Regions from separate parts of the Gordonia marina genome, predicted to be linked through region 1. Evidence: riboswitches for the same ligand, from Rfam matches in the RefSeq annotation. Region 1 holds a riboswitch; each other region holds the start of a gene.
The links. Region 1 has a riboswitch for thiamine pyrophosphate ahead of ACSEEN_RS17425 (3-oxoacyl-ACP reductase). Riboswitches for the same ligand answer to the same signal wherever they lie in the genome.
Positions count from the first base shown of each region.

Region 2: linked by a shared signal. The riboswitch ahead of ACSEEN_RS18365 (FAD-dependent oxidoreductase) and the one ahead of ACSEEN_RS17425 (3-oxoacyl-ACP reductase) in region 1 are both predicted to bind thiamine pyrophosphate.
Region 3: linked by a shared signal. The riboswitch ahead of thiC (phosphomethylpyrimidine synthase ThiC) and the one ahead of ACSEEN_RS17425 (3-oxoacyl-ACP reductase) in region 1 are both predicted to bind thiamine pyrophosphate.

Region 1 is NZ_JBPSDN010000034.1:12,756-20,410, forward strand. It holds gene ACSEEN_RS17410 (hypothetical protein) at 1-1,132, shown strand, start outside; gene ACSEEN_RS17415 (hypothetical protein) at 1,132-2,865, shown strand; gene ACSEEN_RS17420 (hypothetical protein) at 2,883-3,803, shown strand; TPP riboswitch at 3,856-3,969, shown strand; gene ACSEEN_RS17425 (3-oxoacyl-ACP reductase) at 4,056-4,832, shown strand; gene ACSEEN_RS17430 (hypothetical protein) at 4,840-5,571, opposite strand; gene ACSEEN_RS17435 (VOC family protein) at 5,667-6,566, shown strand; gene ACSEEN_RS17440 (MDR family MFS transporter) at 6,638-7,655, opposite strand, start outside.
Region 2 is NZ_JBPSDN010000039.1:8,746-16,400, forward strand. It holds gene ACSEEN_RS18340 (glutamate ABC transporter substrate-binding protein) at 1-325, opposite strand, end outside; gene ACSEEN_RS18345 (GlnX family signal transduction membrane protein) at 322-1,767, opposite strand; gene ACSEEN_RS18350 (NUDIX hydrolase) at 1,872-2,333, shown strand; gene ACSEEN_RS18355 (2-isopropylmalate synthase) at 2,443-2,817, opposite strand; gene thiE (thiamine phosphate synthase) at 3,055-3,750, opposite strand; TPP riboswitch at 3,779-3,891, shown strand; gene ACSEEN_RS18365 (FAD-dependent oxidoreductase) at 3,860-4,966, shown strand; gene thiS (sulfur carrier protein ThiS) at 4,939-5,154, shown strand; gene ACSEEN_RS18375 (thiazole synthase) at 5,147-5,929, shown strand; gene ACSEEN_RS18380 (EamA/RhaT family transporter) at 6,336-7,295, opposite strand; gene ACSEEN_RS18385 (ATP-grasp domain-containing protein) at 7,382-7,655, shown strand, end outside.
Region 3 is NZ_JBPSDN010000009.1:91,732-99,386, reverse strand. It holds gene thiD (bifunctional hydroxymethylpyrimidine kinase/phosphomethylpyrimidine kinase) at 1-657, opposite strand, end outside; gene thiC (phosphomethylpyrimidine synthase ThiC) at 654-2,318, opposite strand; TPP riboswitch at 2,309-2,421, opposite strand; gene ACSEEN_RS07710 (siderophore-interacting protein) at 2,449-3,201, opposite strand; gene ACSEEN_RS07705 ((2,3-dihydroxybenzoyl)adenylate synthase) at 3,395-5,029, opposite strand; gene ACSEEN_RS07700 (ATP-binding cassette domain-containing protein) at 5,117-6,073, shown strand; gene ACSEEN_RS07695 (ABC transporter permease) at 6,070-6,906, shown strand; gene ACSEEN_RS07690 (ABC transporter permease) at 6,903-7,655, shown strand, end outside.

The sequences.
Region 1 (7,655 bases):
CGCCGCGCAGGTGAGCGCGCTGGCGGCCGCGGCAGCGGCGGTGTCGACGGCCACCGCACCCGGCCCGGACGGACAGCAGCCGCCGCGGGTGCCCGTCGCGCTGATCGCGCCGCTGCGCGGCTGGGCGATCCCCGGAGCACTGCCCGCGGCCGCCGAGGCCACCGGCGGCACCGTCACCACCGAGGCCGCACTGACCTGCGCGATCGCCGCGCAGCAACTCGTTCTCGATGTGCTCGACGAGGTGCAGCGCGCCCAGCCGGACGCCGCGGCGCTGCCGCCCGGGGTGTCCCCGCTCGACCGGGCCGTCGACACCGCGAACGCGGCACGCGGCCTGGAACTCCTGGCCCACCATCCGTCGGCGCTGACTGTCCTCACCAAGATCGTGCGCAGGCTCGGCGGCGAGGCCGTGGTCCCGGCGATCGCGGTGGACCACGGGCTCGCGGAGCGCCGGGTGCCCGGCGTCGCGCCGCACGAGGTGAGCGAATGGCTCGCCCGCCTCGGACGGGTGCGCGGTCCGCTCGCCGCCTACGACGACCTGCGGCTCTTCCAGCAGGCCGCCGGGCGGGCGGCCGGTGGCCTGATACCGCATCACCTCCCGTGCGAGGACGGTCTCGCGTGGCTCGGCGGGCCGCTCGGGCCGGCCGAGAACGACGGCGACGGCCCGGTCAACGAGCTCCGCCGCTGGCGCCGTCCGGCCGAGCCGACCGCGCACGTCGTCGTCGCCGGCGATCCGGGACCCGGCACGCTGCACGGCCTGGTGCTCGACGAGGTGGCCGAGGTGCTGCCGGAACCGACCGTCACCACCGGGCTGGCCGTGCACTACAACGCGCCGAACGCGCGCCCGCCGCAGTCGATCCTGCTGGCCGTCCAGCCGGCCGCCGCCGGAAGCTGGGGGAGCGACCTGCTCACCGAGACCGTTCACGAGGCGATGGACCTGGCGCGGCTGCGGTCGGTGGATCTGACCGCGCTGGAGACCGTCGGACTCGACGCCTACCTGCCGCTCACCTACCTGCCGGTGGGCAACCCGGACCCGAGCATCGACTCGCTGGTGCCGACCACCTCCGGGCCGCTTCTCCGCCTCGACATCCCGAACGCGGTCCGCAAGGCCAATCTCCTGAAAGGAGTCCGGTGATGAGCTGGGCCCGCATCGAACCGCACTGCGCCACCACCGCCGTCGACGAGGGACTGGCCGCGGCCGTCGCCGATCCGCTCTGGTTCCTGCTCCGGCAGTGGCAACTGGGCGAGCTGACCGGCGACGACGGCGGCACCCCCGTTTCGCTCGACGTCCAGGCGAGCTGGTCGCCGTTCGCACGCTTCCGGGCGTCGGGCAGCGGCCCGGCCACGACGGTGGACCTCGCGGAGGACGGCGAACCCGTCGAACGGCTCGTGGAACGCCAGAACACGCTCACTCCCGACGATCCCGCGCGCACACCGTGGGCGGCGGCGGTCCGCGCGGGCCGGGCGCTTCTCGACCGCGTCGCCGAAGCCGATCCGGCCGCCGCCGAGCGGATCCGGGACTATCCGGCGTTCGCCTTCATTTCCGAGACCACGCGCCCGGCGGAGGCCGCCGGCCCCGATGACGACCTGTACCGCACCCTTCTGACCGGATCGCGGACCGTCGACGGCGTCCGAGTCCTCGCGTACCTCGACCAGCACGGCGGCCTGCCCCCGGAAGTGACCGGCGACAGCGGCGCCGACCTCGCGGAGGTGGTCGCGCGGTGGCGGACGGCGATGGACGCCGAATGGGGCATCGGTGCCGTCGCGGCGCCGGACAGCTGGATCGGCGACCGGCTGGAGTACTCGTTCGCGCTCGCCGCCCCGCCGCTTCCCGACGGCGGAACGGGGGTCGCCGAGCCGACCGGACCGGTCGTGCTCGCCGGAAGCGAATACGACGGCAGCGGAGTGTCGTGGGCGCAGGTCGACGCCGTGGATCCGGTGCCGGACTGGGCCGCCGACCTGACCGGCGGTCCCGGTACCGGGACGCGCATCGTGTCGCTGCTGCCGGCACCGCTGAGCTATCCGTCGATGCCCGCCGACCGGTTCTGGGAGTTCGAGGACCGCCGGGTGAGTCTCGGCCGGGTCGGTGGCGGGTCGACCGACCTGGTCAAGATCCTCGCCGTCGACTTCGCCACGGTGTTCAGCCCCGACTGGTATCTCGCACCGGTGGAGGTGCCGGTCGGGGCGGTCGCCCGGGTGGACTGGGTGGTGGTGCGCGACACTTTCGGGTTCGCGACCCTGGCCGGCACCGCGGCGGGCGAGCAGACGAGCCGCTTCGGGCGGCAGTACCGCGCCGAGCCCGACGGTGGGGCGGGCTCGGCGCCGTCGTACATCGCGGTGCTCCCGAGCGTGCTCGCCTCGCTGACCTCGGCGCCGAGTGAGGACGTGTGCTTCCAGCGCGACGAGGGGGCCAACCTGGCCTGGGCCGTCGAACAGGCGGTGCCGGGGCCGAGTGGACGGCCGGTGACCCGGGACTGGTCGCTCGCCGACTTCGAGCCACCACCGGCGAACAGCGCGGACGCCGAACTGGTGTGGCGGCTCTCGACGCCCGTCCCGCGGAGCTGGACCCCGCTGGTGGCGACCCAGCCGAACGACGGCCGGTTCCTGCTGCCCGCGCGGATGTTCGACACGGCCACCGACGAGCTGCGCTCCGCGTTCGGCGACCTGGTCGCCGAACTGCGTGGCCGCGGAATCCGGGACGAGGAGATCCCGCCGGAGGGCATTCGCGTCCGGGTGCAGGACCAGCTCTGCCGCACCCCGGACGGCCGGACCTGGGTCTGGCGGGGTCGGCAGAAAGACCTGTGGCGCGGGGAGGCCTCGTCCGGCCTGCGCTTCGACGACACCACACCGAACAACCGGAACAGCTGAATCACCAGGAGGAAGACATGACAACGATCACCATTGCGGGCAGCGTCGGGCGCGGCGGCAAGAACTTCCCGGCGGACGTCGAGAGCATCGGAGCGGCGTTGGCCGAGATCGGGCCGGATCGGGGCGGGGCGGCGGAGCAGCCGTCGACGCCCGATGAGCTGATCGCCGCGATCGAACGATTCCAGGAACTGCAGGACCTGCCCGTCGCGGACGGCCGGGTGGACCCGGGCGGAGCGACGCTCGCGAAGATCGGTGCGGTCATCGATGCGACGGGTCAGCCGCCCGTGCCGCTCGTGGCCGGCGATCACCTCTGGTACTACGACGGCCAGGGCAACGACCGGGCCATCGCGGGGCCGCAGGTCTGCACGGCGCGGAACATCCCGCGCCGCACCTGGTTCCCGACGTCCAACCCGGGCGACCGGAACGACTACTGCGACAACGGCAAGCACATCTTCAACGTCGTCCTGTACGACACCGAACTGCGCATGGGGCAGCCGCAGTTGCTCGGCGGGAAGGGGACCTACGCGTGGCTCAACAACAATCCGGGGAACCTGACCAGCGACGGGGGCTCGTACGATCAGTTCCCCGGCAAGCTGAACTGGCACGACTTCATGATCTTCCCGGATCACGACACCGGCTTCGCGGCGATCCGCCCGTGGCTGCAACGGAACGGCTACCTGCCCCGCACCATCGAGGCGACGTTCCAGAAGTACGCGCCGCACGGTGACGGCCGCAATTCGCCCGAGCAGTACGCGGCCGACGTCGCCGCTGCCGCGGGAGTGCCGGCGTCGACCGTGCTCGCCGACCTGTCGGACGACCAGTGGCAGTGCCTGCTGAACGGCATCGAGCGGGTCGAGGGCACGGTGGAGGGCACCCGGTTCACCTACGACGATCCGGACATCCCGGCGCTGATCGCCCAGGTGGCGCTGGAGGTCTGAGTTTCCGTGCGACCGACCGCCTTGTGCGACGGCGGCGTCCGTGATGGGATGGCGGAGCGACACGGGGTGCCGGTCGCGCTCTCTCCGGAGCGTGCATCGGCTGAGATGACACCCGTCGAACCTGATCCAGTTAGCACTGGCGAAGGGATTGTCACGTTCGGCGTTCCGCGATGATCTGCGGGTCGTCACTGCGGCCCGGTCGGCGCCGGGCGACACGGCAGTCTCTCGCCCGACGCCCGAGAGGCACCCGATATGGCATTCCCGGTACGGTCCCTGTCTGAACAGATCGTCGTCGTGACCGGCGGCGCGCGAGGACTCGGCGCCGCCCTGAGCCGCGCCTTCCTCCGCGAAGGCGCCCGCGTGGTGATCGACTACCACTCGTCGAAGCGTGCGGCCGAGGCGCTTGCCGCCGAGTTCCCGGCGTCGGCGCTGCCGGTGCGTGCCGACGTCCGCGACCGCGCGGACGTCGAGGCGATGATGGCCGGCGCGGCCGATCACTTCGGTGAACCGGTGACCACGGTCGTCAACAATGCTCTCGCCCACTTCACCTTCAACGGCGACGCCCGATCACCCGCGGACACCATCGGATACCCGGAGTTCGCGGCTCAGTTCGCCGGTTCCGTGGAAGGCTCGCTCAACGTGATTCAGTCGGCCGTGCCGGCTATGGCCGACGCGGGCTTCGGCCGGGTGATCAATATCGGCACCAACCTGTTCCAGCATCCCGTGGTGCCCTACCACGACTACACCGCCGCGAAGGCGGCGCTGCTCTCGCTGACGCGGACCTTTGCCGACGATCTCGGACCGCGCGGAATCACGGTCAACATGATCTCGGGCGGACTGCTCCGCACCACGGATGCGTCGGCGGCCACCCCGGAGCCGGTGTTCGATGCCATCGCCGCGGGCACCCCGCTGCGTACGGTCACGACGCCGGAACAGCTCGCCGACGCCGCACTGTTCTTCGCCTCGCCGTGGGCGCGCGGAGTGACCGGTCAGAACCTGATCGTCGACGGCGGCCTGGTGAAGGGCTGAGCCGGGTTCAGTGCGCTTCGGTGAGACCGAACGACGGGAAGAACACGTACGTGGTGCCGCCGCGTTTGACGGTGCCGTAGATGGCGCAGAGCACCAGGCCGGGACCGGTTTCGACGACGCCGCCGCGCACCCCGTTCGACGGGATCACCGCGAGGGCGCGTTTGAGGGCGCTGACGGGCGTGGAGTAGGCCGTCGCCGGGATCGGGGCGGCCTTGGCATGGCTGACGACGGCGTCGAGCACGGTGTCGATGAGACCGCCGAGCGGGGTGTCGAACCCGCCGCGCAGCGTGTTCAGGTTCAGCCAGGCGACATGGATGCCCGACTTGTCGCCGAAATCGGCGAAGATCCCGCCGACCGGCACGAATCCGCAGAGGATCTCACCGCGGCGGACCGCGTTGAGACTGAAACCGGCGACGCTGAGGTTGCCGACGCCCGGCGTGTACGGGCCGGCCACGGCGCCGCCGACGCCGATCGGGAGCGTCAGATCGGTGCTGAAACCGAGCGTGGGGGTGAAGGCGTTGATGCCGAGCTGGCGGAGCAGCTTGTTGGCGGCGCTCACGCCCTCGGCGGGAATCTGCGGCGGCTGCACCGGCGCGTAGGAGCGGGCCACCTCGAGGGCCTTGCTCGCCGGGCGCGCTGCGGCCTGGGTCGCCGCATCGGCGGCACGGTTGACCAGTGACGATGCCTGATCGGCGACGGCGGAGAGTCGTCGAGCCCCGAGGTCGGCCACGCTGCTCATGGCCCAAACGATACAACGAACGTTGGCATGATCGACAATCGGTGACGGCGGACACGCACAATGGAGACGCACACCACTCGAGCCCGGAGGCCGCCATGGCGAAGATCGTCCCGAACATCTGGTGCAACGGCACCGCCGAAGAGGCCGCGGCGTTCTACGCGTCCGTCTTCCCCCGCACGCGGGGCGCGGTGATCGCCCGCTACCCCGACGAGGGGCTGCCGGACTTCCAGCGCGAGATGGCCGGGAAACCACTGATGGCCGAGGTGGTGATCGACGGCTACCAGCTGATGCTGATCAACGCCGGGCCCGAATTCAGCCCCAACGAGTCGATCACCTTCCTGCTGAACTTCGACCCCGACCGCGACCCCGACGCCGCCGGCACGCTCGACGCGGTGTGGGCCGGCCTGGTCGACGGCGGCGAGGTGGTCCGGGAACTCGGCGAGTACCCGTTCAGCCCGCGCCACGGCTGGGTCCGCGACCGCTACGGCGTCACCTGGCAACTGCTGTTGAACAATCCCGACGGAGAGACGCGCCCGTTCGTGATGCCGTCGCTGCTGTTCTGCGGCCCCGCGCAGAACCGGGCGCGGGCGGCGATCACCAAGTACACCGGTCTGTTCCCCGATTCCGGGATCGGCATGGTGGTCGACTATTCGACGACCACCGGTGCGGTGCGCCCCGATTCGGTGATGTGGGGCGACTTCCGGCTGGCCGGCCAGTGGTTCACCGCGATGGACTCGATCGAGCCGCAGGACTTCTCGTTCACCTGCGGCGTGTCGTTCCAGGTGAACTGCGACGGCCAAGAGGAGATCGACCGGCTCTGGGCGGCGCTCTCGGCGGTCCCCGAGGCCGAGCAGTGCGGATGGTGCGCCGACGAGTTCGGTGTCAGCTGGCAGGTGGTGCCGGGCGACCTGGGCGAGCGGATGGTCACGCCGGAGGCGTACCGGGCGATGCTGGGCATGAAGAAGATCGTGCTGGCCGATCTCCCGCTTCCCTGAGCGCTTCGCCGGTATGACCGACGGCCGCGCGAGTCGGCGCGGCCGTCGGTCATGGGTGGTTCCGGGAGCCGTCAGACCCGAACGGGTTCGCGGGCGCCGTCATCGGCGGACGCGCCGGTCGCCGGACCGCCGAAGGCGGTGATGCCGTCGCCGTCGTCGACCATCTCCAGCAGCTGGCCCTCGGCGAGGGACTCGGCCGGCGCTTCCTTCTGCACGCTGGTGGCCAGCGGCTTCGGCTCGATGAACAGCAGCGCGATCAGTGCGATCACCGCGAGCGGCACCAGGCACAGGAAGATCGGCAGCAGCGCGCCGTTGTAGGCGTGGATGATCGGCTGGCGTACCGCCTCGGGCAGGCCGTTCACCACCGAGGGGGTGAGCTGCTTCAGGGTGCTCTCGCCGCCCTCGGCGGGCAACTCGCCGGAGGCCATCCGCCCCATGATGGCGTCGACCAGGCGCGAGGTGAAGATGGAGCCGACGATCGCCGAGCCCAGGGTGGCGCCGACCTGGCGGAAGTAGTTCATCGACGCCGTCGCGGTGCCGACGATCCGCAGTGGGAACGAGTTCTGCACGATCAGCGTCAGGATCTGCAGAGCGAGGCCGATACCGACGCCCAGAACGGCGAGGTAGGTGCACATCAGCCAGGTCGGGCTCTCGACGCGCAGGGTCGACAGCAGACCGAGGCCGACGGCGATGATCACCGAACCGACGATCGGGAACGCCTTGTACTTGCCGGTGGCGCTGACCACGCGGCCGGAACCGATGGAGGCCACCAGCAGGCCGCCCATCATCGGGATCATCAACAGACCGGCGTGTGTCGCGGTGACGTGGGTGACCATCTGGATGTAGGTCGGCATGTAGCCGAGCGCGCCGAACATGGCGACGCCGATCATCAGCGCGGCGATGGTGCTCAGGGTGAAGTTGCGGTCGGTGAACAGGGCCAGCGGGATCACCGGATTCTCGGCACGGGTCTCGGCCCAGCAGAAGGCCGCGGCCGCGGCGACGGTCGCCACGATCAGGCCGATGATCTGCGGGGAACCCCAGGCGTACTGTCCGCCGCCCCAGGTGCAGACCAGGACGAGCATGGTGGTG
Region 2 (7,655 bases), on a different contig from region 1:
AGCTCAGCGGATTGCTGCCGATGTCGGTGCCCACGACCAGCCGGCCGCGCGAGGCGATCCGGGCCATCGTCGAACCGGGCGGCATGTGGCCGGGCTCGGGCATCGTGTCCGGCGGCCGCAGGCTCGCCGTCGCATCGCAGTCGCTGGTGTCGATGCCCTCGGGGGCCTGAGCGCCGAACGACGCGCCCGGCGGCGTCGGTACCTGGGCGACGGTCGTCGGCGGGTCGGTGTCGCGCAGATCCTGCGACGAGCAGCCGGCGACGGCGACGCACAGGGCGACGACCAGGCAGGCGGTCCCGGTGGCGCGGCGGACGAATCGGGTCATCGATACTCCCGGATGCGCGGGAACAGGCCCGCCGCGGCGGCGACCGCGGCGACCACGCACAGCCAGCCGATCCCGGTGCCGGTGTACCCGAGCAACTGCTGAGCGGTGTGGATGTTGCTGCGGAAGGTGTCGCGCGTCTGGTCGATCGCCTGCAGCAACTGGGTGTTGACCTGGTCGTACCCGGTCGCCGTGCTGATGTCGCCGGTGCCGATGGTCAGGGCGCGGGCCCCGACGAAGTCGCCCGCCGCGAGCCGCTGACTCACCTCGGCGTGCGCGTGCTCCCACTGGGTGAGCGAGTTCTGGACCTTGCGGAGCGGATCGGTGATGCCGGACTCGTCCGGATGTTCGGCGATCAACGAGGCGGTGCGGTTACGGATCTGGGTCAGCGTGGAATTGAAGTCGCGGTCGAGGGTGCCCGGATCGGAGCGGCGCACCAGGTTCAGCGTCTCCGCCGAGCGTGCCTGCTGGGTGAGGATCCGCATGGTGGTCAGGTCGTGCAGGGGCTCGGCGCCGTCGTTCTTGGCCGTGTTGGCCGCGGCAACGGACGTCAGCCCGGTCACCAGCAGCCACAGCGTGCCGATGATGAGCGCAGCGCCGGCGCCGACCAGGCCCAGATTGAAATGGCGGCGGGTGCGTCGTGCCAGATAGCGGCCGATACCGATCAGCATCGCGATGGTCGTGAACAGGGCGACGTACACGCCCCACGGGGGCACGGTCAGGGTGCGCTGCGGTTCGGAGATGGCCGTCGAGCGCTCGTCGTACAGGCGCTTGGCGGCGGGCAGGATGTCGACCTGCATCATGTTCGACGCCTGCACCAGATAAGCGGAGCCGACCGGGTTGCCGAGCCGGTTGTTGGTGCGGGCGGTCTCGATCACGCCGGTGTACGACGGGATCGAGACGGCCATCGTGTCCAGGTCGTCGCGCACCGAGACGTCGGCGCCGGGGCCGGTCTCGGAGGCCAGTCCGCCGCCGTCGGCGGACGCCACCAGCGCGGTGCCCGAACTGGCGATGGCGTCGGAGTACAGCTTGCGCAGATCCGGGGACTCCCGGCCGCCCGAGATGAACGCCGAGTTGGCGGCCGCATCGGCCACCGACAACGAGCTGTAGAGCACCTCGGCCGACTCGGCCAGGGGCTCGCTGCTGTTGATCAGTGATTCCAGGGTGTCGCTGCGCTGGTTGAGGGACACCGACGAATACCAGCCGGTGAGCCCGCAGGCCAACACGAGCGCGGTCAGCAGCACCACCAGTTTGCCGGGCGTCGTCAGCGCGTAGAACTTGAACGCGGCGATCGGTGAGGTGACGCGATCGCGGGTCATCGCGGCGATCTCGCGCCGATCGGCGATCACCTGCCGCAGGCGCGGATTGGCCTGCACCGATTCCGGCAGCACATTCCGACCGGCATGCGTCAGCGCACTGCGTACCGTCGACTGCTGCCCACTCACGATCGCGCCCTTCCGTGACGATGCCAACCCTAGTCGGGAACCGCGTGCTGTACGCGCGCACCCGGTAGCGTGGTCGGGGAGAGTGTCGCGGAGGGAGGATTCGGGTGCGCGGAGATGGCGACGGCTGGGTCTTCGACCCCGACGGCGCGCGGTATTGGGGACGGCACGGTGCCGCGGGTCTCCTGCTGTGCACGCCGATCGGCGACGGCCTCGGGGTGCTGCTGCAGCACCGCGCGGTGTGGTCGCATCAGGGCGACACCTGGGGCCTCCCGGGCGGCGCCCGGGACTCGCACGAGTCGGCGATCGACGCGGCCCTCCGCGAAGCCCATGAGGAAGCCGGCATCGACCGGGACCTGATCGAGGTCCTGGAGTCCGAGGTGACCCACGAGGCGGTCAGCGGCTGGACCTATACGACGGTCATCGCGCGCGTGCCCGAACCGGTCGCCACCACCGCGAACGGCGAATCGGCCGAACTGCGCTGGGTGCCCGAGTCCGGTGTCGGCGACCTGCCGCTGCATCCCGGCTTCGGGAGCGCGTGGCCGACGCTGCGCCTGCGCCTGCGCTGACGACGCGGGGTGCCCTTCCGGTTCGTCGGCCACTGCCGAATACCGGCCCACGAGGGAAGATTCCCCTCGTGGGCCGACATACGAGAACGGCCGACCGGCCGCGCGCCGCTCAGCCGCGTCGCTGCCGGCCGGTCAACTGGTTGGCGGCCGAGATCAGCGCGCGGATGGTGGCCTCGTCGCCGGTCGCGGCCCGGCCGTGTGCCCAGCAGCACGCGCCGTCGCGTCGGCACATCAGATACGCGGAGACCTCGCCGCCGGAGCCGTCGGGTGCCGCCGGACCTTCGTTCTGGTGGTAGAGCGAGACGATCTCGACGCCGGCGCCCAGGCCGTACAGCATCTCGCTCATCGCGCCGATGGTCCCGAAGGCGGTGGCCTCCAGATCGACCAGCCGTTCGTCGACGGTCAGGGTGGCCCGGCAGTGGATGGCGTCGCCGGGCTCGGGTTCGGTGTGCAGTCGTTCCAGGGTGATCGGGCCGGCGCTCATGGCCGGGGCCTCATGGTGATCATGCCGCCAGCTTGGGCGAGCACTGCGAACGGTAGGCATCTCGGGGCTTCTTTCCGGTCGAAATCTGAATGACCGACGAAAGTCCTTCGACAAGCTCAGGAAGCGAGGGAGCCGAGATCAGGAGGCAGTGACGAACCCGCAGCGGGGGGTCGGTCTGAATCAGACCCCGCTGCGGCGGGTTACAAGAAGCTTCTGCCACGACATGATGGGAAGAGCCTACTCCTCCGGCCGCGACGCGCAAGTGGTTTCACACGCCGACCGCAGCGCATGCGCGGCGCCCGCCGGATCCGCCGCCGCGGTCAGGGCCCGGACGACGACGATCCGCGAGGCTCCCGCGGCGACGGTCTCCGGGACCCGCGCCAGGTCGATGCCGCCGATCGCGAACCAGGGCTTGGTCTGCTCGCGGGTGGCCGCGGAGGCGGCGCGCACCAGGTCGAGGCCGGTGGCGGTACGGCCGGGTTTGGTGGGTGTCGCCCAGCAGGGGCCGGTGCAGAAGTAGTCGACGGCGTCGTCGGCCAGCGCGTCGGCGAGTTGGGCCACGTCGTGCGTGGACCGGCCGATCACCACGTCGGGTCCGACGATGCGGCGGGCGAGCGCGGGTGGCACGTCGCCCTGGCCGAGATGCAGTACGTCGGCGCCGGCGAGGGCGGCGATGTCGGCGCGGTCGTTCACGGCGAGGAGCGCGCCGGCCGCGTGGGTCAGCTCGCGCAGCCCGGCGAGCGACTCCAGTTCCTCGCGGGCTTCCAGCACGCCGAACCGCTGCTCGCCGGCCGACCCCTTGTCGCGCAGCTGCACGATGTCGACGCCGCCGTCGAGCGCGGCGGCGACGAACTCGAGCAGGTCGCCGCGTTCGCGCCGCGCATCGGTGCACAGGTACAGGCGGGCGGAATCCAAGCGAGAGCGGGCGTCCATGCTGACGACGGTAGGCTAGGAGCAGCGCAAGAACGACACGGGTGCCCGGAGGATCGCCGGGCTGAGATCGCGGGGCCGCCCCCGCCGACCGTCGTACCTGATCCGGGTAATGCCGGCGAAGGAAGGTCTGAACGTGGAACGAGAATTGACCGTCGTCGGCGGCGGAGCCGTCGGGCTGACGTGCGCGCTCGCCGCGGCCGATGCCGGCTGGCGGGTGCGGGTGTACGACGACGGCCCGGCGCGCCGGGCGGCGCACGTGGCCGGAGGGATGCTCGGCTGTCTGGGCGAGGCGCACCCGGGCGAGGACGGACTGCTGGCGGCCTCGGCCGACTCGGTGGTCCGCTGGCCCGCACTGCTCGCCAGGCTCGCCGACCCGGGGGTCTCCACGGCCGCCGACACCCTGCTGGTGGCCGGTTCGGCCGCCGACCGCGCCTACCTCGATGAGTCGGTCGGCTTCGCGCGCGCCCGAGTCCCGTGGGCGGGCGGTGCGACGACCGAATGCACCGCGGCCGATTTGCGGGCCGCGGAGACCGGTCTGACGCGCACCCCGGCCGGTGGTTACCGGTTGTCGGGGGAGGGCGCCGTCGATAACCGGAGACTGCTCACGGCGCTGCGCGCGGCCCTGACCGAGGCCGGGGTGCGGTTCCACGACACCCGGGTGACCGGGCTCGCCGGACTGCCCGGGGACCAGGTCCTGGTGACCGCCGGGCTCGACACGAGCGCGCTGATCCCCGGCGGTCTCGACGGCCTGCGCGGGGAGAAGGGCGAGATCCTGCGACTGACGCGCACGTCGTGGTCGGTGCCGCCGCCGCGGCATGTGATCCGGGCTCGCTGGCACGGGCGCAACGTGTACTTGGTGCCGCGCCCGGACGGCCTGGTGCTGGGCGCGACCCAGTACGAGGCGGTCGACGCCGGTGACCGCGCCCCGCAGGCCGGCGGCGTCGCGGACCTCCTGGGCGACGCCTGCGAGCTGTTCCCGGGCCTGCGCACCTACGAACTCACAGAGGTCGCCGCGGGAATCCGGCCGATGTCGGCCGATGGACTGCCGATCGTGCGGCGGGTGGACGAGCGGACGGTCGTGGCCGCCGGGCACGGGCGGAACGGAATCGCGCTGGCCCCGGGCACCGCGGTACGGGTCCTCCGGCTGCTCGGGAACGTTGTCGAGACACAAGAGGAGAGGAGCGACCGATGGGTGCGGACGGCATCGTCGAGCTGACGGTGAACGGGGAGGTGGTGACCTTCGATCGGGAACCGGACGTGGCCGGGCTGCTGGCCCGGCTCGATCTGCCCGAGCGCGGGGTGGCCGTGGCGATCGACGGCGTGGTGCGGCCGCGGTCGCGCTGGGACGAGCCGATCGGGCGATACGCGGTGGTCGACGTGCTGACGGCGGTGCAGGGTGGCTGATCCCTCGGCGGAGCCGGAGCAGGCCCTGGTGGTCGCCGGGCGGAGGCTGACGTCGCGGCTCATCATGGGGACCGGCGGGGCACCGAATCTCGCGGTGCTCGAAGCGGCGCTGGTGGCCTCCGGTACCGAACTGACCACGGTGGCCATGCGCCGGGTGAGCCCGGGCTCGGGCACCGGCGTGCTGGATCTGCTGCGGCGCTTGAACATCGACGTGCTGCCGAACACCGCGGGCTGTCACACCGCCGCCGAGGCGCTGCTGGTGGCGCAACTCGCGCGCGAGGCGCTCGGGACCGATCTGGTGAAGCTGGAGGTGGTCGCCGACGAGCGTACGCTGCTCCCCGATCCACTGGAACTGGTCGACGCCGCCGCCGCGCTCGTCGCCGACGGCTTCGCCGTGATGGCCTACACCAACGACGATCCGGTGCTGGCCCGCCGGCTGGAGGACACCGGGGTGGCGGCGGTGATGCCGCTCGGCTCGCCCATCGGCACCGGGCTGGGGATAGCCAACCCGCACAACATCGAGATGATCGTCGCCCGGGCCGGGGTTCCGGTGGTGCTCGACGCCGGGATCGGCACCGCCAGCGATGCGGCGCTCGCGATGGAACTCGGCTGCGATGCGGTGCTGCTGGCGTCGGCGGTCACCCGCGCCGCCGACCCGGTCGCGATGGCGTCGGCGATGCGGCATGCGGTGCTCGCCGGGCACCTTGCCGCGGGCGCGGGACGGATCCCGAAGCGTTTCTGGGCGCAGGCGTCGTCGCCGGTCGTGGACTGCTGATCGTCGTCGGTGGGCATTTCGACACGGCCGGGCCCTTGCGGGCCCGTCCGGCTCAATGGGCGGAAGGCCCGTTGGGCGGAGTGAGCGGCGTTGGCAGCTCACTGGGCGGAGGGCCCGTTGGGCGGAGTGAGCGGTGTTGGCAGCTCACTGGGCGGAAGGCCCGTTGGGCGGAGGGAGTGGCGTTGGCAGCTCACTGGGCGGAAGGCCCGTTGGGCGGAGGGAGTGGCGTTGGCAGCTCACTGGGCGGAAGGGCTTGGGGGCGTTTCGACACGGTTCGTCACTTCGTTCCTCACCGGCGGGGCGGGCTGCTAGCGGGCCGGTCGTCCGCTAGCAGCCCGTTGAGCCGTCGAGGCGCTAGCCGAGACGTGTCGAAACGCCCTTCTCGCAGGCGGCTTCCCCGCGCCGCCTAGTCGGGAGAGGACGGCTCGTCGGCGCGGCCGCGGCGCCAGCCGCCGAGCTCCTCGGGGGCCTCGCCGAAGTGGTCGGGGTCGCCGCTGCCGTACCAGGCGACCAGGATCGCGCCGATCACCGCGCCGATGAAGCCGGTCCAGGCGAGCCAGCCGAGGCCGGCCTGCGCGTGGTCGCCGAGGAACGCGACGCCGATCACGCTGGGCGCGGCGGTCTCACCGACCACCAGGACGGCGGTGACGCCGTTGACCGCGCCCACCTGCAGGGCGACGGTCTGGACGAAGAAACCGCTGGCGCCGGCGACGGCGATCGCCCAGGCGGCGGGGTCGGTCAGCACCCGGACCGGATCGAACGGGGCGACGCCCTCCAGGACGCGGACCGCGATCGCGATGACGCCGAACTGCAGGCCACCGCAGAAACCGCCGACGAAGGCCGCGTAGGCGCCGAGCGTGTAGACGCCGACGAGGCCGATCGCGCCGATCACGAACGCGGCGCCGAGCAGCCCCCAGTGGAAGGTGGTGCTGGCGTGGTCGTTCGCGCTCGGCGCGGACGAGATGCCCAGTAGCGCCAGCGACAGCACCACCAGCCAGATCGCCACCCAGTCGCGGGTATGCAGCGTGATGTTCAGGATGAAGGTGCCGACCAGGGCGGTCACGATCAGATTCGCCGAGACGATCGACTGCGCCAGGAACAGCGGCAGGAAGCGGGCCGCGACGGCACCGCCGGCGAAGCCGATGACCACCATCACGGTGCCCAGGATGAAGGCCGGATCACCGAGCGTGGCCACGGTCGACGACATCGACGGGGCCGCCCCGTCGTCGGTGGATTCCGGCTGGTCGAGACCTGTTTCCTCGCGTTCGGCGACCGCGACGCGCCGCGCGCCGAGCGCGCGCAAGACGGTGGACATGCCATACGCAACGGCGGCCATCATCGCGGCGATGATTCCGAGTGCGTACAAGGGGAGTCCTTCGAGGGAAGAGGGGGAATCGGGTTGCATGAGAACGCTATCAGGTGCCCCCGACACGGGGGTCTACGCTGGTCCGCGTGGACGAAGGTAAGCGTAAGCACATCCTCATCACCTTTGGCAGGTCGTTCCTGACCCTGAATCTCGCGAGGCTGCTCGCCGATGCGGGGCATCGGGTCAGCATCGCCGACAGCGTGCCGATCGCCGTGAGCCGCTTCTCGCACGCGGTCGACGGTTTTCACCGGGTCAGTCCGCCGAAGTACCGGCCGCAGGAGTATTGCCGGGAGATCGCCGCGATCGTCGAGTCCGAGGGCATCGACATGGTGATCCCGATTCACGAGGAGACCGACATCC
Region 3 (7,655 bases), on a different contig from region 1:
GCGGGGGGCGTCCAGGAGTGAGAACCGCGCGCCGTCGAACAGCAGGTCCGGGCTGCGGTCGCTGCCCCGCAGATGACCGCCCTTGACCAGCGCCCAGCGTGCGCCGAGCCGGTGCAGTTCCCGGGCCGCCGCCTGCTGGGAGGCGTCGTCGACCACGTCGATGCCGGTCAGAATCCGCGCCTCGTCGAGATTCGGGGTGACCAGCGTGGCGCGCGGAAAGAGCAGTTCGACGAGGGTGGCGCGGGCGTCGTCGGCGAGCAGCGGGTCGCCGTGCATCGAGGCGCAGACCGGGTCCACGACCAGCGGGATCGGTCCGGCCCCGCCGATGCCCGCGGTGTCGAAGGCCTCGGCGACCGCCGCGATGATCGGCGACGACGCCAGCATCCCGGTCTTGACCGCACCGACGCCGATGTCGGCGGTGACCGACGCGATCTGCGCGGCGACGATCTCCGGCACGACCTCCTGCACCCCGGTGACCCCGAGCGAATTCTGCACGGTGACCGCGGTGAGCGCGACGCAGCCGTGCACACCGGCGAGCGCGAAGGTGCGCAGGTCGGCTTCGATTCCGGCGCCGCCGCCGGAGTCCGAACCGGCGACGGTCAGCACGCGCACCGGTGTCGTGCCCGGCGGCGGCAGCGGGAGCGGCGCCGGTGTCACACCGCCTCCACCGGCAGATAGATCTCGCTGCCGGAACGGCGGAACTCGTCGGACTTGGCGGCCATGTCCGCGGCGATCCGGCGGTCGATGTCCTCCTGCGTGACCAGACCGTTCTCCTCCGCGTATGTGCGCACATCGGCGGAGATCCGCATGGAGCAGAACTTGGGGCCGCACATCGAGCAGAAGTGCGCCGTCTTCGCGGTCTCGGCGGGCAGCGTCTCGTCGTGGTACTCGCGGGCGGTGTCCGGGTCGAGCGCCAGGTTGAACTGGTCGGTCCAGCGGAACTCGAAGCGCGCCTTGGACAGGGCGTCGTCGCGCTCCTGCGCCCGGGGGTGGCCCTTGGCCAGGTCGGCGGAGTGCGCGGCGATCTTGTAGGTGATCACGCCGACCTTGACGTCGTCGCGGTCGGGCAGCCCGAGGTGCTCCTTCGGGGTGACGTAGCAGAGCATGGCGGTGCCGGCCTGCGCGATCATCGCGGCGCCGATCGCCGAGGTGATGTGGTCGTAGGCGGGCGCGATGTCGGTGGCGAGCGGGCCGAGCGTGTAGAAGGGCGCCTCCTCGCAGAGCTCCTCCTCGAGCCGGACGTTCTCGACGATCTTGTGCATCGGGACGTGGCCGGGGCCCTCGATCATCACCTGCACGCCGTGGCTCTTGGCGATCTTCGTTAGCTCGCCCAGGGTCCGGAGTTCGGCGAACTGCGCCTCGTCGTTCGCGTCGGCGATCGATCCGGGGCGCAGGCCGTCGCCCAGGGAGAAGGTGATGTCGTAGCGGGCGAAGATCTCGCAGAGCTCGTCGAAGTGCGTGTACAGGAAGCTCTCGGTGTGGTGGGCGAGGCACCACGCGGCCATGATCGAGCCGCCGCGGGAGACGATCCCGGTGACCCGGCGCGCGGTGAGCGGCACGTAACGCAGCAGCACCCCGGCGTGCACGGTCATGTAGTCGACGCCCTGCTCGGCCTGCTCGATGACGGTGTCGCGGTAGATCTCCCAGGTCAGCGCGGCGGGATCGCCCTTGACCTTCTCCAGCGCCTGGTACATCGGCACGGTGCCGACCGGAACCGGGGAGTTCCGCATGATCCACTCGCGGGTGACGTGGATGTCCTTGCCGGTGCTCAGATCCATGATGGTGTCGGCGCCCCAGCGAGTGGCCCAGACCATCTTCTCCACCTCCTCGGCGATGGAGGAGGTGACGGCCGAGTTGCCGATGTTCGCGTTGACCTTCACCGCGAAGGCCTTGCCGATGATCATCGGCTCGGACTCCGGGTGCCGGTGGTTGGCCGGGATCACCGCGCGGCCCTCCGCGACCTCGCGGCGGACCAGCTCGGGGTCGCAGCCCTCGCGGGCGGCGATGAAGGCCATCTCGTCGGTGACGATGCCCGCGCGCGCCCAGGCCAGCTGGGTCGACGCGGTGTGGCCGCGCTCGGTGGGGACGGGCCCGGGCCGGTGCCACTGCGCGCGGGCCGGCTCCAGACCCGCCTCGAGATCGATCTCGGCGGCGTCGTCGGTGTACGGGCCCGAGGTGTCGTACAGGTCGAGGTGGTCGCCGTTGGTGAGGTGCACCCGGCGCGACGGAACGCGCAGGTGGCCGACGGTCTGGTACTGCTTGGTGCTGCCCTCGATGGGGCCGCGGGTGACGGTGGATGCAGAGACAGCGGTGCTCAAGGCAGACTCCCTACGCCGGCATTACCCGGACAGGTTCGTGCGGTCGGCGACCGCCCGTCGCCCTCTCAGCCCTCGGTTCGCGAGAGCCCCCGTGTGTGATGTGTGCGCGCGTATCGGCGCACTGCCGAGACTACGCGAACGACTTCCCGGCTTTCCAGTACGCCATGGACTTCACGCCCTTGCGGCCGAGCTGGAAGTCGTTGCGGAGGATTCCGGTGACCGCCCGGGTGCTCTTGCTGTCCAGCGCCACCCAGCCGCGGTGGCCGGATGCGTCGAACGCCGCCGCGCGGACGGCGTCGACCAGCGCGGCGCCGTCGTTCTCCCGGCGGATCCAGGTGAGCGTGTCGTGTTCGCTCACGTGGACGTCGAGGTCGCGGTCGTCGTCGTGCTGGTATTCGAACCAGATGGTCGCCGGGGCGCTCGACCCGGCGGCGTCGCGGGCGTCGAGCAGCGAGTTGATCGCCGGGAGCGACGCGGTGTCGCCGGCGATCAGCCAGCCGGCGGGTTCCGGGTCGAGGGAGAAGTCGCTGCCCATCACCGTCACCTGGAGGGTGTCGCCGGGCTGGGCGCCGCGCGCCCAGCGCGCGGCGGTGCCGTCGTGGATGGCGAATTCGATGTCGAAGGTGTCGGTGTCCGGGTCGGGATCGACCAGGGTGTAGCCGCGCTGGTGCAGCGCGCCGTGATCCTCGAACCAGAGACGGATCCACATGGTCGGGTGCTTGGGCATCTTGGCCAGCAGTCCGCCGCCGGTGAAGCCCAGTCGGAGGTAGTGGTCGGTGACGGTCTCGGTGCGCGTGACGATGATCTCGAAGTCGTCCGCGCCCATCAGCTTCATCACCGCGCCCTGCCAGCCGCGGCCGGGTGTCTTGGTCTGCGTCGCCATGTCGGCTCCCTCCGTGTCGTCACTACTGAAAGGTAAGCCTACGCTAACTAGTTGTCCGGGGTCCGCCGCCCGGCCCGCGGTCCGGCGTCGACCGGGATTCGCGGCGGTCGTGGACGGGCGCGGCGGTCGCCGGTGACTCGGGTCTCGACCGGTGCCGCGGAGACGATGCCGACTGGCTCGGGGGTGGCGGCGGTCAGGCGCCGAGGCGGGCGCGGACGGCGGCCTTGTCGACCTTGCCCACCGCGGTCACCGGCAGGCCGGTGGCGAACTCCAGGCGGTCGGGCAGCTTGAAAGCGGCCAGACCGCGGTCGGCGAGGAACGCCCGCACGGCGGGCAGGTCCAGCCGCGACGACGGCCCGGACGGCACGACCACCGCGCAGATCCGCTCGCCGAGGGCGTCGTCGGGCACGCCGACGACCGCGGTCTGCCACACCGACGGATGCGCGAGGAGGTGCTCCTCGATGTCGTCGGCGGCGACGTTCTCCCCGGCGCGGATGATGGTGTCCTTGATCCGGCCGGTCACCGCGAGGTGGCCGGACGGCAGCCGGCGGACGCGGTCGCCGGACCGGTAGAAGCCGTCCGGGGTGAAGCTGCGGGCGTTGTGTTCGGGGGCCCGGTAGTAGCCGCGCAGTGCGGTCGGCCCGCGCACCAGCAGCTCGCCGTCCTCACCGTCGGCGACGTCGTGGCCGTCGTCGTCGACGATCCGCACCTCGTCGAACGACGACATCGGCGCGCCCTGGCTCACGTGCACCAGCTCGCGCGGATCGTCGAGTCGCGTGTAGCAGATGAAGCCCTCGGCCATGCCGAAGACCTGCTGGACCACATCGCCCAGGGCGGCGTCGAGGGCGATCGCATCGGATTCGGCGAGGCGGGCGCCGCCGACCTGCAACAGGCGCAGCGACGACAGGTCGGCGGGCTCCCACTCGGTGGCGGCGCACCACAGCTGGGCGAGCGCCGGGACCAGCGAGGTCACCGTGACGCGGTAGCGCTCGATCAGCGCGAAAGCGCTGTCCGGGCTGGGGTTGCCGGTCATCACGGTGTGCGCGCCGACGTCGAGCGCACCGAGCAGGCCGGGGCTGACCATCGGGAAGTTGTGGGCCACCGGCAGCGCGGCGAGGTAGACGTCGGCGGCGGTGAGGCCGGCGATCTCGGCCGAGCGGCGCGCGGTGTAGGCGTAGTCGTTGTGCGATCGCGCGATCAGCTTCGGCAGGCCGGTGGTACCGCCGGAGACCTGGAACAGCGCGGGGTGATCGGGGTCGGCGCGGTGGTCCCGGCAGCGCGCGGGGTCGTCGTCCGGGAGCGGAGCGAAGGCGCCGGAGTCGCCGTCGATCAGGACCTGCGCGACGCCGGGCACCCGGCGGCGGAGTTCGGCGGCGAGGTCGCGGTAGTCGTAGCCGCGGCGGTCGTCCTCGGTGACATAGGCGACGGCGCCGGACCCCGCCGCGAGGTGCGCGATCTCGTTGATCCGGTGGGCCGGAAGGGTCAGGACCGGGGCGGCGCCGGCGCGGAGCAGAGCGAGCACGGTGACCACGAAGGCGGCCGAGTTGCCCAGCTGCACCACCACCCGGTCGCCGGGTTCGATGCCCAGCGCCGCGAAGCCGGCCGCGCGCCGCGCGCTCGCCCGCCACAGCTCGCCGTAGGTCAGCGTGGTTCCGGTCGCCGCATCGGTGACGGCCGGGGCGTCCGGAGTGCGCTCGGCGGACGCCGCGGCGGGCGCCCAGAGGGGCGCGCCCGACATCAGTCCGGCCTCGCGGTAGGCGGCCTGACGCACCGGGTCCGGCGGCAGGTATCCGTCCGTGAGTGAGGCCGCCGCGGGGTCCGGGGTCATCGAAGTCACCACCTCCAGGAATGGGAGTTTAGGGAAGCCTTAGCTATCGTATATGTCATCGAACCCTAGTCCACGAGGAGCGACGGCATGACGGCAGCGCACCCGCGGCCAGCGGCGCCGGATTCGGCCATCGAGGTCGCCGGACTGGTCAAGACCTACGGAGACGTGCATGCCCTGGACGGCATCGACTTCGCGGTGCCGCGCGGGCAGATCCTGGGTCTGCTCGGACCGAATGCGAGCGGCAAGACGACCACCGTCTCCATCCTCGCGACGCTGCAGCGCCCGAGTGCCGGCGTCGCGCGGATCGACGGATACGACGTCACCGCGCACCCGGGCCGGGTGCGCGAACTGATCTCGCTCACCGGCCAGTACGCGGCACTGATGGAGGGTCTGACGGCCGCGGAGAACCTGTCGTTCTTCGGCCGCCTCACCGGTCTGCGGCGGGGCGACGTCGCCCGGCGGACCGCCGAACTGGTGGAACTCTTCGACCTCGGCGAGGTGGCCGACCGCCGGGTGGGGCAGTTGTCCGGCGGCATGCGCCGCCGCGTCGACATCGCGGCCGCACTGGTGACCAGGCCGAGCGTGCTCTTTCTCGACGAGCCCACCACCGGTCTGGACCCGCGCAGCCGCAACGCCGTCTGGGAGACCGTGGCCGGATTGCGCGCCGAAGGCATCACGGTGCTGCTGACCACCCAGTATCTCGAGGAGGCCGATCGGCTCGCCGATTCCATCGTGATGCTCGGCGCCGGGAAGGTGGTGGCCGCGGGGACGCCGGAGGAACTCAAATCTCAGGCCGGTGCGCAGACCTGCGAACTGGTGCTCGCGCCCGGCACCGATCCGGCCGCCGTCGCCGCGCTGCTCGGGAGCTTCACCCTGCTGCCGCGGACCGACGACGGCGTCCTGGCGGTCCGCGCCCCGGACGGCATGGCGACGGTCGCCGAGGTGATCGAGGTCCTCCAGACCGCACGGATCGACGTCGCCGACATCGGGCTGCGCCGCCCCTCGCTCGACGACGTCTTCCTGCAGCTGACGGACGCCGGATGAGCGTCACCGCCGTCGTCGCCGACCCGCCCGCGACCGCGCTGGGTGCGGTTCCGCATCGCGCCGGAGTTCCGCTGCCGCGCGCGGTGTGGGTGCTGTTCGTCGAGAAGGCGCGCGAGGCGTTGCGCAGCGGCGATCTGGTGATCGCGCTCGGCAGCCCGCTGGTCTTCTTCGCCTGCTTCTACGTGCCGCTGCACCGGCAGTTCGACCTCGGCGGTGGCGACTACGCGCAATTCCTCACTCCGATCATCCTGTTGCAGGCGGCGCTGTTCGCGGCGATCGCCGCCACCGAGGTGGCCGGTGCGGACGCCCGCGCCGGGGTGGCCGAGCGTTTCGCCAGCCTGCCCTTCCACCGGACCGCGCCGCTGCTCGCCCGGATCGGCTGGGCGGGGCTGCGGATGACGGTCAGCCTGGTCGCCGGGGTGCTCCTGGGCTGGGCGCTCGGTTTCGGTTTCCACGGCGGTGCCGGCGCGGCGGTCGCCTTCCTGGTCGTCCCGGTGGTGCTGGCGGTCGCGCTGTCGATGCTCACCGACGCGGCGGGCACCGCGGCCGGCGACGCCGTCGGGGTGGCCCACGTGCTGATGATCCCGCAGCTCATCCTGGTGATGGCGTCCACCGGTCTGGTACCGGCCGCGGCGTTCCCCGGCTGGGTGCAGCCGTTCGTCCGCAACCAGCCGTTGTCCGTGCTCGCCGACACCATGCGGGCGCTGGCCGACGGGGCGACCGCGCACTGGACGGTCGCCGACTGGGTCGCACCGATCGCCTGGCTGCTCGGGCTGCTCGCCGCGGGCACGCTCGCGGTGATGGCCGCCGGGCGCAGGCAGGTGCGGCGATGACGAACGCGGAACTGACCCGCACCCGTGCCGCGGCGGGTGCCCGCCGCCGGGTGCCGCTGATCCCGGCGACCGCGGGCATCGCGGGTGGACTCCTGCGCAGCTGGGTGCGCGACCCCGGCATCGTGGTGCAGTCCCTGGTCTTCCCGGCGTTCCTGCTGGCGATGTTCCAGCTGGTCCTCGGCAAGACGGTGACCATGATGGGCGGCGGCGACAGCGTCTACGCCAACGCCGGGCTGGTCGCGCTGACCGGCGGCCTGTTCGGGTCGCTGTCGACCGCGGTGGCGCTGGCCGCGGAACGGGAGAGCGGCGTGATCGGCAGGCAGTGGACGCTGCCGGTGCCGCGCGCCTGCTTCCTCGGCGGCCGCCTGGCCGCCGAGATGGTCCGCGTCGCGATCGCGACCGTGGTGCTGTATCTGATCGCGATGACCATGGGATTCCGCTTCGACCAGGGCTTCTTCCCGGCGCTCGGGGCGATCGCGGTGCCCATGCTGTTCACCGCCGGGCTGACGGTCCCGATCGTGGCCATGGCGCTGCGCACCAACGGTGCGCAGACCGTGCAGCTGGTCGGCGGGCTGTCGCTGTTCCTGCTGTTCTTCAACAGCGGGTTCGCGCCGGTCAGCGCCTACCCGGACGCCATCGCGCCGTTCGTGCGCTACCAGCCGATGACGCCGGCCGTCGACGCCGTGCGCGCACTGACCGAGGGCGGCCCGGTGACCGGGCCGGTGCTGGCGACGATCGCCTGGACCGTC